4 regions of the Paenibacillus sp. FSL H7-0714 genome follow, and region 4 is predicted to be linked to each of the others. Evidence: predicted binding sites of a transcription regulator. Region 4 holds the regulator's gene; each other region holds the start of a gene.
The links. Region 4 encodes LexA, which represses DNA repair genes until DNA is damaged. Its sites were predicted from a motif close to CGAACATATGTTCG; they were not measured.

Region 1 (3,164 bases), 1.4 Mb from region 4:
TTACGATACGCGATTTGCCACTGAACATCGCTCACAAACCTCGATGCCGAATCAACCATATTTCGAAGATTGCGCTGTTCCATCCACTCTCACATCCTTTTAACTTTTTTAAGTTATAGTATGGGGACAATAGTGACATGAACTCAGCGAATGGAAATGAAGTTGTAAATTAATTTAGGACAGTGTAAGGAACTGCTGAATAAATTCACGGCTCAATAAAAAAAGGAGCCCGGCGGCTCCTGACTATATCTCCAATTTACCTTGTATATCTCAGCGGTAGTAATTCAGAAATATCATATTTAGCTAACCGGCCGTCTTCGGATACAATAACTTTGCAATCCTTCCCGTAATCAGCAATTAACTCACGGCACATCCCGCAGGGAGAAACTACTTTAATTTCTCTTTCCTCGCTGTCCGGATCAGAATGCCTTACCGCAACAATCGTATCAAATTCCTTGTAGCCTTCGGATATCGCTTTTCCAATCACCATCGCTTCTGCACAGACTGTAATTCGTCCCATGCTAGCTTCTACATGTACCGCTGTAAAGATTTCCCCCGTCTTAGTACGGAGCGCCGCCCCTACATGGTGTCTTCCCCATTCATAGCGTCTAGTAATAATATCTTCAGCAGAGGCTATAAGCGTCTGATCTTCAATCGTAATCAAATACTCCATATCCAATTCCGTCCTCCTCTTATTTTTCCTAAGTATATTAAATCGCACTGCATTATGATATAAGATATACTATTTTAAGTTCCAAAAAAGGAGGAGCAGATTTGAAAATACAGAAATTACTCACCAGTCTCATCATTATTGTGTTACTTGCTTTGGGCGGTTACTGGTATGAACAGAACGGTGATCCGTCAGCCCCCTCGTCCACATCTGATTCAGAAGTTGTTCAGCTGATCTTCCCATCAGATCGTTATCCTGAGACTGCTAAGCACATTCAGGACGCGATTGCTAAAGGGGAGTCCGCGACGTGCACGATTAACCGTGAGCAGGCTGAAGACAACCGCAAAGAATCCTTAAAAGGGATCCCCACCAAAAAAGGCTACGACCGCGATGAATGGCCCATGGCCATGTGTAATGAAGGCGGCAAAGGGGCCGACATTGAATACATAACCCCAAAAGATAACCGCGGTGCAGGAAGCTGGGTTGGCAATCAGTTAGAAGATTATGCGGATGGAACCCGCGTAGAATTTATGTTCAAATAATAAGCTAACGTGAACAGTGCTTCAAAAGAATAGCCCCATCCGGTATACCGGATGGGGCTACAATGTGCATCAGCTAGCTTAGAATAAGCAAGCTTTAGTGATGATAACCAGCAAGATGAAGAGTACCAGAATAGCTCCTGTTGAAGTAAAAGGACTACACACCGGACCTACATTTACTGGGCTTACTACAGGACCTACGTTACAACCACAATGTTCCATTCCCATAATTAATTCCTCCTAATGATTAATGACTACAGCACAAGATATGTAAAAAGGAGATAAGCTGTTTGGGCGAACTGGCAAACAAATGCTATTCACCTAATGAATTAGGTAGGCACTGTCGATAAACAGGATATACACAAAGGAGGTGCAATATGGATATAGCCGCATTATCAATGGCAATGAGCCAGGCATCCTTAGCTCAAAATGTAGGAATACAAGTCATGAATATTGCCAAAAATCAGGCTGAAACCCAGAGTCAAACGATGGTGGAAATGCTGGGCAAAAGCGTTGCTCCCAATTTAGGAAAAACACTTGATATTAGTGTTTAATTGCTTTATGCTAAGGACACACGAGAACACTAGTTCTTATGTGTCCTTATGTTTTTTACTTTACATAGCCTTCGGGCTTTTCTTTTGCTCATTTATGCGAACATACGATCCTATAACTGATTCTGAATGAGGTGAATGATATGAATAATATGAAATCCTATTATCAAATGACTGCGCTGGAGAAGTGGACAGAAGATTTATACAAGCGTCTGAACCTTACTCAGCCTTCGCAAATTTCGATTGCTTATATTGCAGAACGGCTTAATATTTGGGTTCATTATTTGGATGTAAGAAGCAAGAGCATCGAAGCATCAGCGGGGATGTACACCATGTTTATAGACAACCGGCTTCCAGCCAGTCTGCAGCGGCTAGAGTTTCTCCATGAGCTCTGTCATCTGCTCCGCCATGGTACTGATCAAATATTGATGCCAGAACATTTTACGCGGGCACAGGAGGATGAATCTGAGCGATTTATTCTTTATGCAGCTATGCCCTACTCCATGATCTCCCGCATGACATTGCCTGAGCAACGTGAAGATGCAATCAGCTATCTTGCAGCAGAATTTCAAGTGCCAAGCGAGCTGGCTTTACAGCGGATTGATCAAATTCAAAGACGTGTTTTTCAGGGGCAATTATTGGCCGTGATGGGAAGAAACGAAGAACGATTAACACATATTCAATAATGACTGCGGAGATAATAAGGGTAGTCGCAATGAAGGACCATTAATTATGGTGGAATTTCTCGCAAGGGGGATCGATATGGAAGCCATTAAAGTAATTGAATTATTGATGACTCATCCAGATTATAACGTAGATGCAGTACACCCCGAAATTCCGGATTTTGTTGGGATCGAGTCGATTGAAGTGGATCATGAAACGGGGACCTTCTCCATTTTATTGCAAGAACCCAAAGACGACTGAAGATGATTTGTGTAAGTTCATAATAAAAAGGCAGCAAGTATAGTATACCCAGGCAATTCTTTACCTACGCGGGTTACCTATCGGTAGTTAAATTGCTGCCTTATTTGTAATAGTAAGCTCTCTATTATGCGGATACAAACTGAATCACACCAATAAGAGTTAGAATGAGGAATATACCCACAACTCCCCAAATAATAAACCATAAGATTTTGAGACCTGGTAGCCTGGGACTAGTATGATTCTCCAATACCTTAATTCGCCGCTCCAGCTCCTTTATTTTTTCTTCTTGTTGCATCATTTTCTTCCTCCCTTCTAATGTGTAAATTACAAGATACAATAGATATGACATACCAGTCACAATATATTATCTTATAATATATACATTTTATCTAAATGGAGGGAATTAATGAAGAAAAGAACAAAAATAATTCTATCGAAAAGAGAAGGATCGGATTTATCAATATAGCATGGCTCTTGTAA
Region 2 (3,164 bases), 410 kb from region 4:
TGTTATCATATTTACCGGTGGTATTGGTCCTACAGAAGATGATCTAACGAAGGACGCGCTGGCTGCTTCCTTAGGTCGCACACTTCATATAGATCGCTTGGCAATGGATCATGTACAACGTTTCTTTGATGATCGAAAGATTGTAATGACGGAGAATAATCGTAAACAGGCACTTATAATTGAAGGAACTACACCGTTGCCAAATGAGATTGGTCTTGCTGTTGGCATTGCTTTTGAGCATGAAAAGAAATATTATATTGTGCTTCCTGGTCCGCCTCGCGAGATGAAGCCGATGTTCGTAGATAAAGCTGTACCGTGGCTTCAGCAGCACGCTCTAACGACAGAAATGCCACTTTATTCTAAAATGCTTAAATTTGCCGGTATCGGAGAATCACTGCTTGAGGATAAGCTCATTAATCTTATTCACAGCCAGACAGACCCAACCATAGCTCCTTACGCTAAAGAGGGAGAGGTAACCGTTCGTATTTCGACAAAGGCGCCTTCCGAGCATGAAGCTTACAAGAAGCTGGAGATTCTGGAGAAACAGATCAAAGAGATTTTGCCAGAACATTTATATGCAAATATTGATGTGCCACTGGAGCAATTGATTGTGGATTGGATGGCGGATGCAGGTCTGACTTTAAGTGCGGCAGAGAGTTGCACGGGAGGCTTGCTGATGGAGAGTATAACTAACATTCCAGGCAGTGCTTCGATGTTTGAGGGAGGAATCGTCTGTTATTCCAACGACCTGAAGAAAAAACTTCTGAATGTGCCAAGTGCTTATTTGGAGGGGCCAGATGCTCCAGGGGCAGTTAGTCGTGAAGTTGCCGAGGTGTTAGCTGATCAGGTGAGAATGATCGCAGATAGTGATTTCGGTTTATCTGTAACTGGTGTAGCAGGACCAGGCTATTCTGAACGTAAGCCAGTTGGACTTGTATTTATTGGTTTAGCTGAACGCGGGCGTAAGACAGAAGTATACGAGCTTAATCTTAAAGGTACACGTGAAAATATACGACTGCGTACTGTTAAAGCTCTGTTGTATCGTCTATGGCGCAGACTTGAGGAACGGAAGGTGGAGACACCTCTTGAAGGCTCAGACTTGTAATGGGAGATTAGCCCAGTTATAATTGAGACATACGGAAGAACCGTGGCACTGAGATTTCTTTGCTGCGGTTTTTTGTATATCTGCGGAGATTTTGATCGCTGTTTTGGTTTTGATCATAAGTCGTTGATGTCCGGTGAAGTAGAGAAATCAGTTAACTTCTATGTCCGGAGGGAGGCTTACAATAAAAGGGATAATTAACGCTTGAGACAAAAAAAACGAATGTATGTTCGAAAAAAAGCTTGGCAAGACCTCAAAAACACGTTATTATATTATTATAAACAGTGAAGGAAGTGGTCTGATTGTCAGATCGTCGTGCAGCGCTTGATATGGCGCTTCGTCAAATAGAAAAACAATTTGGTAAAGGTTCGATCATGAAACTGGGAGAATCCACTCATATGCAAGTGGAAGTTGTACCTAGCGGATCTTTGGCACTTGATATTGCGTTAGGTATAGGCGGACTTCCAAAGGGACGTATTATTGAAGTATACGGACCTGAATCCTCCGGTAAAACGACTGTTGCTCTTCATGCTATTGCAGAAGTGCAAAAACAAGGAGGACAAGCTGCATTTATCGATGCTGAGCATGCGCTCGATCCGAAGTATGCACGTAACTTGGGCGTAAACATTGATGAATTGTTGCTATCTCAGCCAGATACGGGTGAACAGGCACTTGAGATTGCTGAAGCACTTGTCCGTAGTGGTGCAGTAGACATTATTGTCGTTGACTCCGTAGCTGCGTTGGTTCCTAAAGCGGAAATCGAAGGTGATATGGGTGACTCTCACGTCGGCCTACAGGCTCGTTTGATGTCTCAAGCGCTTCGGAAGCTATCTGGTGCCATTAGTAAATCGAATACAATTGCTATCTTTATTAACCAGCTTCGTGAGAAAATTGGTGTTATGTTCGGTAACCCTGAGACAACACCGGGTGGTCGGGCGTTGAAATTCTACTCTTCCGTACGGTTGGATGTTCGCCGTGTCGAAAGTATTAAGATGGGTAACGACGTTGTAGGTAACCGAACCAAGATCAAGATTGTGAAGAATAAGGTAGCACCTCCATTTAAACAAGCTGATGTTGATATCATGTATGGTGAAGGGATTTCCAGAGAAGGAAGTCTTGTAGACATCGGTACTGAAATGGACATCGTGAATAAGAGTGGTGCATGGTATTCCTATGAGGGTGAGCGTCTCGGTCAAGGACGTGAGAATGCCAAACAGTTCTTGAAAGAACATCAAGATATTGCACTTATCATTGAGAACAAGATCCGTGAAGCAAGTAACCTGTCCACTATTGTTGCTGCACCAAATGAAGCGGAAATCATTGCAGAGCAAGAGGAAGAAGAAAAGCTACTTCTCGAAATCGAACAATAGAATTTACTAAGGAATAGGACGCCCTGTGATTCATTGTTGCAGGGTGTCTTTTCTTAACAGTGTAAGAACATATATATTTGGGGTCCCCCCAAAGTACCTGAGTACGCACCGAAGTTAAGCCGCACTTTGTGGGGATATTTTATTGCTATGAGGTGACAAGCAACTATGGTAATACAGCTGGATATGGATTTTGAATCGGATGAGCAGAACGTACAGGTCCTATCTGATTTTCCTGATGGAGAACTTTTAGAAATTACTAAGGTAGAACGTCAGAAGAAGTCGGACCACCGCTACATCATACATTTCGGAGCCTATAACATGACTGTACACGAAGACGTCATGATTAAATATCGGATGATTACTGGAAATTCTTTTATGAAAGCCGATTTGGAGGAAATTGTTGTTGCTGATGAGCGACAACGAGCTTATGTAGAAGGACTTCGTTATCTAGAACGGAAGCCACGTACCGCTATGGAAATGACTCGCCGTTTACGGCAGAAGGAAATAGGGGAGACTATTATTGCGGAAGTGGTGCAACGGCTACAGCAGGAAAGATTTCTTGATGACCCCTTGTATGCAAAGCAATGGGCCGAGCAACGCATTACGAACCAGCGAAAAGGGAAAATGTGGATTCGCCAAGAGCTACGTGAGAAAGGAATCGACAAAACCTTGATCTCGGAAGCACTGGAGAA
Region 3 (3,164 bases), 1.4 Mb from region 4:
TCTTATCTTTCATAATGCTCTCATGCTGATTCATCGTTCCCGTGGTGCCGTTCATTAGATTGCCTTCCGTATTCATCATCCGAGTGTTATTCACGGTACCATCCATGCCCGTATTCGCGTTCGGGATACCGCCTAAAGCGGCTGACCCGATTGGATTAGCGTAACTAGCTCCCATTATACTCATTGACAGTACAGTACCGCATGCAAGGCTTGTTATCAGCTTATTCACAGTGTTATGCCTCCCTTTATGGTTAGTTATCACTGATAATTTCCCCTTGGGTGGCACTGTCTATACATGAATAGCTTTACTCTTTTACAACATTCACTGTCTTGCTCGCTGCGTCATACGTAACCTTTGCTCCAAGCGCCTCAGCCAGAGCACGCACGGGTACATACGTTACGCCGGTATCAAGAACACCATCCGTAAGTTTAGTGCCGTTTAAGGTTATCGTTACTTTAACGTCTTTGTTCACCTGGTCATCCTCCCCAGTAATTCTTTTTAAAGCTTCATTGACCTGATCCGTCGTAGGACGTTTACCTGCCCGAAGTTGAGTCGTAGTTAAGCCGAAGGCCATTTGCAGATGTGAATAATCTTTAAAAGACGTCCAGTCTCCTCCCCACTCAAGCCCTAGCTGTTTTCCCACCTGTACAACCTCTTGCCAGTCCGCTATTTTATCTTTATCACCATCACGATTCATATCCCAGGAAATACTATTTCCATCCGGCAGCAAAAGCGCAAAATCAAACGCAAGGCCATAATTGTGATAGCTGGTTCCACCCTTGGCGTTGGTAACTATAGGTCCAGGCTTACTTCTCCCCTGCGCATACAAGGCATTTTGTTCAGCAATCGACCGCAATCCCTGAGTAATAACGATGGGCACTCCTCTGGCATAGCTTTGCTGAATCAAAGCCTTCGCCCCTGCTGCCAAAACAGGATGAAGCCCAGCAAGCCTCGCTGCCGATTTGTCCCTCACTTGATCTAAAGTCAGCATAGAATCACCCCTTGGTATAATCAATGATCCCGCTTCCCCATTCGCTTGTACTAATACCCCTGCTTGCCTTAGCATACAAGCATAAACGTCTTCGGCGTCCCTATAAGGAAGGACGATAAGCGTTTAAGCGAGAAATATAAGACATAAAGGATAGGTGTATAACTTATACTTTCTTATATTTTAAAAAAAGACCCCGGTATCCCCGAGATCTCCCCTGAAAAGCACCTACTCATAGCTTCTTCACCTTGGATCATTTCTACAAAAAAGGGCAAAATATTAGCGAAAGGTGGGAACACATATGGACATTCATAGTGATAGCTATAAAGTTGCTGCCCTGAGCGAGCAGGAAGAAGCACTCGAAATTATTCGAAATGCCGAAGCTTCCATTGCAAATCTGACCGGCAACCCAACGGTGACCCTAATTGCTTATGAAAAAAGTGAAGTCAGCGGTTCTCAGCATTAGACGATGTAAACCTCCACTAGATCATCTACATTGATCCACTTCCATTCCTCCGCCCACTGCAGCTTAAACTCACGCGAGTGGGTGTGAATGGAAGTCACAAAACCACTAATTGTCGTATTCTCAAAAGGATCAAACAGCACAACAGTGACGCGCACATGACTCCGTAACGATAAAGCAAGTGTACATTCGATCTCCTCCAGCTTCTGCTCATCCAGAATAGGCTTAATGCGGCGCAGCGTCTCTCGTTCATCCCTAATAATTCTTACCTTGTGCTCCGGCAGCATCATTCGACTACTTTCCCACAGTCCGTTTTTCTCCAGCTTTTTGCCCATGGTAACCCCTCCCTAATTTCTATACTTATTCCGCTACAGACGAACGTATGTTTGTATTATATCCACACCTTCGCTGAATAATCAATAATCAGGAAAAAGATACCACTTCAAAATCCTCCTCTTTTATCTAAAAGTTGTATAATATTGAATATCTAATTGAGAGGAGCTTTCCACTTGAAAAAAAACAATGCCCTGCTCATCCTAATTCCCGTATTATTCCTGTGTCTATACCCCCTCGTATATCGAAGCAGTACCCTCTCAGACCTCACAAAAGGAATCGTAGCTGGCTTATTTATAGGATTGGCAGTGTTACCTCTACTCAAGCTCAAAATCGCATCAAAAAGACGCTGACAGTTGAACTGTTCAGCGTCTAAATTTCGATCTATTCTTGAACTTTCTCTGATTCAGCGGTGGACTGACCATCAGCATCGATGAGTCCTGTTGCTTCTCTTGCTTCATTAAGCTTGGAAATGCCGTATAGCATCGCGACGTCAGCGTTCTGATTCAATTCCTCGAACTTCTCAGCAGTGACCTCTGCGGAATCAGCACCTTGAGAGGCCTGTTCTTTTAGAGAATAAGCACTTTGAAAAGCAATTTTGGACTCATCAAGCAGTTTACGAATGTCTTCGGGCAAGCTAGAGGAAATTTTCACTTTCTCAGCCTGATTGGATAGGTCTGTTGCGGTCTTTTGGAATTCGTTAATCTTCTTCTCCAACTGCCTGTCCGAAAGTTCTCCTGCTGAATAAGCAGCAATAGCTTCGTTGAACTCCGCTAAAGATGATTTTCCTAATTCATCAAGCTTAGACATTTCATTGTAGAAGTTTTGCACGGTTTCCTGCACTTCTTCTTCCGAGGCAGGAGCCGATGAAGTTGAATTATTATTGCTGCAGGCGCTAAGGATGACAGTCAGCATTAGCGTTCCTATTAGTAACACTTTTTTCATTATTTATCCCTCCACTTAACAGAATAATGTCGGTTTGTGTAAAGCGCAAATGAAATTTATGTAAAATGACTATTATGTTATAATTATTTCAATTGTAATCAGGGAAGGAGAGTATTTATGCCTTATTGCACAACCTGCGGATCAGAATATAAGCAGGGCGCTAAATTTTGTGGAGAATGCGGATCTAGCGTTGACGGAACCGCTCCAGTGACCACCCGTCGTCCATCAGCAAATCCAAACGCTACTCAAGAAGTCGTGCTCTGGAAAGGCAAACCAGCCAGTATCTCTGATCGCCTCAAAGGAATCGTACGCCTAAACACGACTACGTACACCATTACAAGCCAGCGCATTATGGTAAAGACCGGACTTATCGGTAAAAATGTCGAAGAAATCGAATTACTGCGTGTACGCGATTTATCCGTAGCACAATCTAT
Region 4 (3,164 bases):
TTATATTGTCGAACGAGTATAGCTTTGCTATTGCTTTTTTGCTTGTTTTCGGATTGCTGGTACCTATTGCTATTTTTTTATAAGGTTCATTAAGGGCGATCAAGTGCGATTGATTGGGCGGAATGAATGTTTTGGTGAATATAATATTAAAAGATGAGGTTGCGTTTAACAGCTTAGAAAGTTCAGAAGAAGTAGATAGTTTTTTTAATTCTATAAAAACGGCACTTAGAATTAAGATTCCTCCTACAATGGCAAACATATACATCAAGAAAATCAGCATGTAATCACACCTCCAAAGATCTCAGAAGAGCAAGATTTATTGCTTATTGAAAGATATGCCTGAATTCTCTCTACTAGTATCTGTTAAGAGCGAAAATCGTGGGAATTTAGGAAACGACTACTGATTAGAAAAAGAGAAAGCACCCAGAGATCTGCCGATTTTGCGAGCTGAGTGCAAAATTGGGGCAACTGCTGGAGTGCTTTGTTGAGAGCTTTTTAAAATAAATATGTCAAAATCATAAGAAATTGAAGGCTGTGATTTGATCGGTATAAACAATTAGCTGTTTGTATTCGATCGGAGATTCATAGTGAATATAGGGTCTTACAGAAACATCATTAAGGACTACAAAGTTATAGCTGAAATTTTTATCGGGATGTTCCGCACCTAAATAAGATATGTATTCATCTACAATGACATCATCCATTAGAGATTTTAAGTCGAAAACATCCTCTTTATTGGAGGTGGAAGGGGAGATGGTCCCTTGAATACTGCCGAATGAGGTGAGTAAATTTACTTTTTTTCCACTCGCTTGATCGTTATTTAACAATAAGCCAGAGAGTTTAACAAGTGCATCGACTTTAAAATCGACGAGGGTTCTAATTTTTGAGTTGTTCAAAACGAGACACTTCCTTTCAATTTGAAATCCTGTTAACATTATTCGACATATAACCACATAATTCCTATTAGGTCATCAAAAATACATAAATACAAACACGCCCCCTCCATTGAACCATGAGTGAGGCGTGTTTATCTATAGAGATAGATTTAATTCCTGATCGTTACTCGTGTTCCAATCGGTACAATCGCAGCTAGTGCTAACACATCTTCATTGTACATACGAATACAACCATGGGATACTTCGTGCCCTATGGATGAGGGATCATTATTTCCATGTATCCCATAATGAGGCTTAGATAGACCCATCCAAAAGACCCCAAATGGACCACCTGGATCGGGTTGTTTGTTAATGATTGTGAATTCACCGAGTGGTGATTGAGTTAACATTTTACCGATTCCGACTGGGAAGCCCCTGATCACAATGTCGTTATCAAGAAGATAAAGCATACGCTGCGTCAGATCAACTATAATCCGGTAATTTGGCATTGTGCAACACTCCTTTCTAATTAAGATATGAGGAGGATGCCTAAACGGTTATTCATTAAAAATGGTCATTTTAGCCTATGAGAACAAATGTTCTGTAATTGATAAATGGAGTTTGATAACAATAAAAAAGCTGTTCTGCATTTGCAGAACAGCTTTTTTTAAAAAATAAAAGAAAGTATATATTATACGATATACCCTATCCTTATACTTCTCGTAGAAACGGATACCGTCCTAAAGGACGGTATCCGTTTTCGCTTGGTAGGAGTGCATACTTAGTGGATATCTCGAAATAATCCGATAACTCTGCCGAGAATGGTCACGCGATTAAGGCGAAGAGGCTCGTACGCCGGATTCTCCGGCTGAAGACGTATATGATCACGTTCTTTATAAAAAGTCTTAACGGTTGCTTCATCTTCTTCGGTCATAGCTACAACGATATCTCCGTTATCAGCCGTTTGTTGTTGACGAACAATAACATAGTCGCCATTCATAATCCCAGCTTCGACCATACTGTCACCTTGAACCGATAACATAAATACTTTGTTATCTCCAACATAGTGAGTTGGAAGCGGGAAGTAGTCTTCAATATTCTCAGTAGCAGTGATAGGAACCCCGGCGGTAACCTTACCTACGACAGGAATGCGAGCGACGGTTTGCGCGAAATGATGGACATTCTCGGAATCCTCTTGGCCAAGCAATTCTATCGCACGAGGCTTCGTTGGATCTCGACGGATAAGTCCCTTCTTCTCTAGCCGATCTAAATGACCGTGAACTGTGGAGCTGGAAGCAAGACCAACAGCTTCTCCAATCTCCCGGACGGAAGGAGGATAACCCTTGCTGCGGACTTCGCTACGTATAAATTCCAGGATCGCCAGCTGGCGACTTGAAATCTTTGACATTGGAATCAACCCCATATAGTAATGTTTGGGAAAATTATAACATAGAACTACCGTTCGCACAAACATAAGTTCTAACTATTATAAATATTAATTCGAAAGAGTTAATAAATGGTAGTCTTGTATTGATTGCGTTTCCTTCATCTAAACGATAAGAGTGATTCTTTATATGAAGAATATGGTAAATATTAACCTCTGAAAAAAAAGAGAACAATTGTTCTAAAATAGTATTGAACAAAACACATGTTCGTGTTATTATAATTTCAAAAGTAAGAACAAGTGTTTGGAGGATGATATTCATGTTAAAATACAGTACATACCGTAGCATCTACGATAAAGCCCCAGTGGTTGAATCTTTAGGACATAATCCTATTACCCGTTATTCAGCTCAGATTAAAGAGATTACAGAGCTTTTGCTTGAAGGCTTGATGCGTTTGTTCCGTAGAGATTTTGTTATTAAACTGACATTGATCATCGTGCTCGTACTATCAGGACTTACAGTAGTAGGTAATGTATTTGCAGGATCTACTACTTTAATGAAGGATGAGAAGCGCGTAGTGGTTGAACGTGGAGATACACTTTGGAGTATTGCTCTTGAGAATAAACCTTCTGATATGAAAACGGCTGTATATATAGAAGGAATTAAAAAATCCAATGGCATTAAAGGTAGTCAGATTAATGCTGGAGATATTCTCACTTTACCTATATATTAATATTCTAAGAACATAATAAGAGGACATGAAGAGCTTGCAGGGAGTAAACCTTGACAAGCTCTTTTTCTCATGGCAGAGTTAGAATTAATTTATAAGGGGAGGGAAAGTTTTGAATATTGATGAGTTGGTCGCGCGTATTAACGAATTGGCACGCAAACAGAAGAGCGTAGG

Region 1: NST34_RS24125 (ImmA/IrrE family metallo-endopeptidase) is a predicted target of LexA. The motif match lies at 1,861-1,874, and genes of this name have one in related genera.
Region 2: recA (recombinase RecA) is a predicted target of LexA. The motif match lies at 1,322-1,335, and genes of this name have one in related genera.
Region 3: NST34_RS24085 (YolD-like family protein) is a predicted target of LexA. The motif match lies at 1,828-1,841, and genes of this name have one in related genera.

What each region holds. Positions count from the first base shown of each region.
Region 1 covers NZ_JBBOPT010000001.1:5,388,599-5,391,762, forward strand. Annotated here, with positions in the region: gene NST34_RS24100 (glycosyl hydrolase) at 1-83, opposite strand, end outside; gene NST34_RS24105 (cytidine deaminase) at 257-673, opposite strand; gene NST34_RS24110 (NucA/NucB deoxyribonuclease domain-containing protein) at 781-1,212, shown strand; gene NST34_RS24115 (hypothetical protein) at 1,291-1,437, opposite strand; gene NST34_RS24120 (YjfB family protein) at 1,587-1,763, shown strand; gene NST34_RS24125 (ImmA/IrrE family metallo-endopeptidase) at 1,904-2,446, shown strand; gene NST34_RS24130 (hypothetical protein) at 2,493-2,684, shown strand; gene NST34_RS24135 (hypothetical protein) at 2,809-2,982, opposite strand.
Region 2 covers NZ_JBBOPT010000001.1:4,435,635-4,438,798, reverse strand. Annotated here, with positions in the region: gene NST34_RS19770 (competence/damage-inducible protein A) at 1-1,105, shown strand, start outside; gene recA (recombinase RecA) at 1,405-2,472, shown strand; gene NST34_RS19760 (regulatory protein RecX) at 2,638-3,164, shown strand, end outside.
Region 3 covers NZ_JBBOPT010000001.1:5,383,789-5,386,952, forward strand. Annotated here, with positions in the region: gene NST34_RS24070 (WGxxGxxG family protein) at 1-229, opposite strand, end outside; gene NST34_RS24075 (M15 family metallopeptidase) at 306-992, opposite strand; gene NST34_RS24080 (hypothetical protein) at 1,291-1,455, shown strand; gene NST34_RS24085 (YolD-like family protein) at 1,452-1,787, opposite strand; gene NST34_RS24090 (hypothetical protein) at 2,170-2,730, opposite strand; gene NST34_RS24095 (PH domain-containing protein) at 2,848-3,164, shown strand, end outside.
Region 4 covers NZ_JBBOPT010000001.1:4,028,843-4,032,006, reverse strand. Annotated here, with positions in the region: gene NST34_RS17930 (hypothetical protein) at 1-280, opposite strand, end outside; gene NST34_RS17925 (hypothetical protein) at 516-896, opposite strand; gene NST34_RS17920 (L,D-transpeptidase) at 1,046-1,384, opposite strand; gene lexA (transcriptional repressor LexA) at 1,657-2,283, opposite strand; gene NST34_RS17910 (LysM peptidoglycan-binding domain-containing protein) at 2,580-2,993, shown strand; gene NST34_RS17905 (DUF896 domain-containing protein) at 3,103-3,164, shown strand, end outside.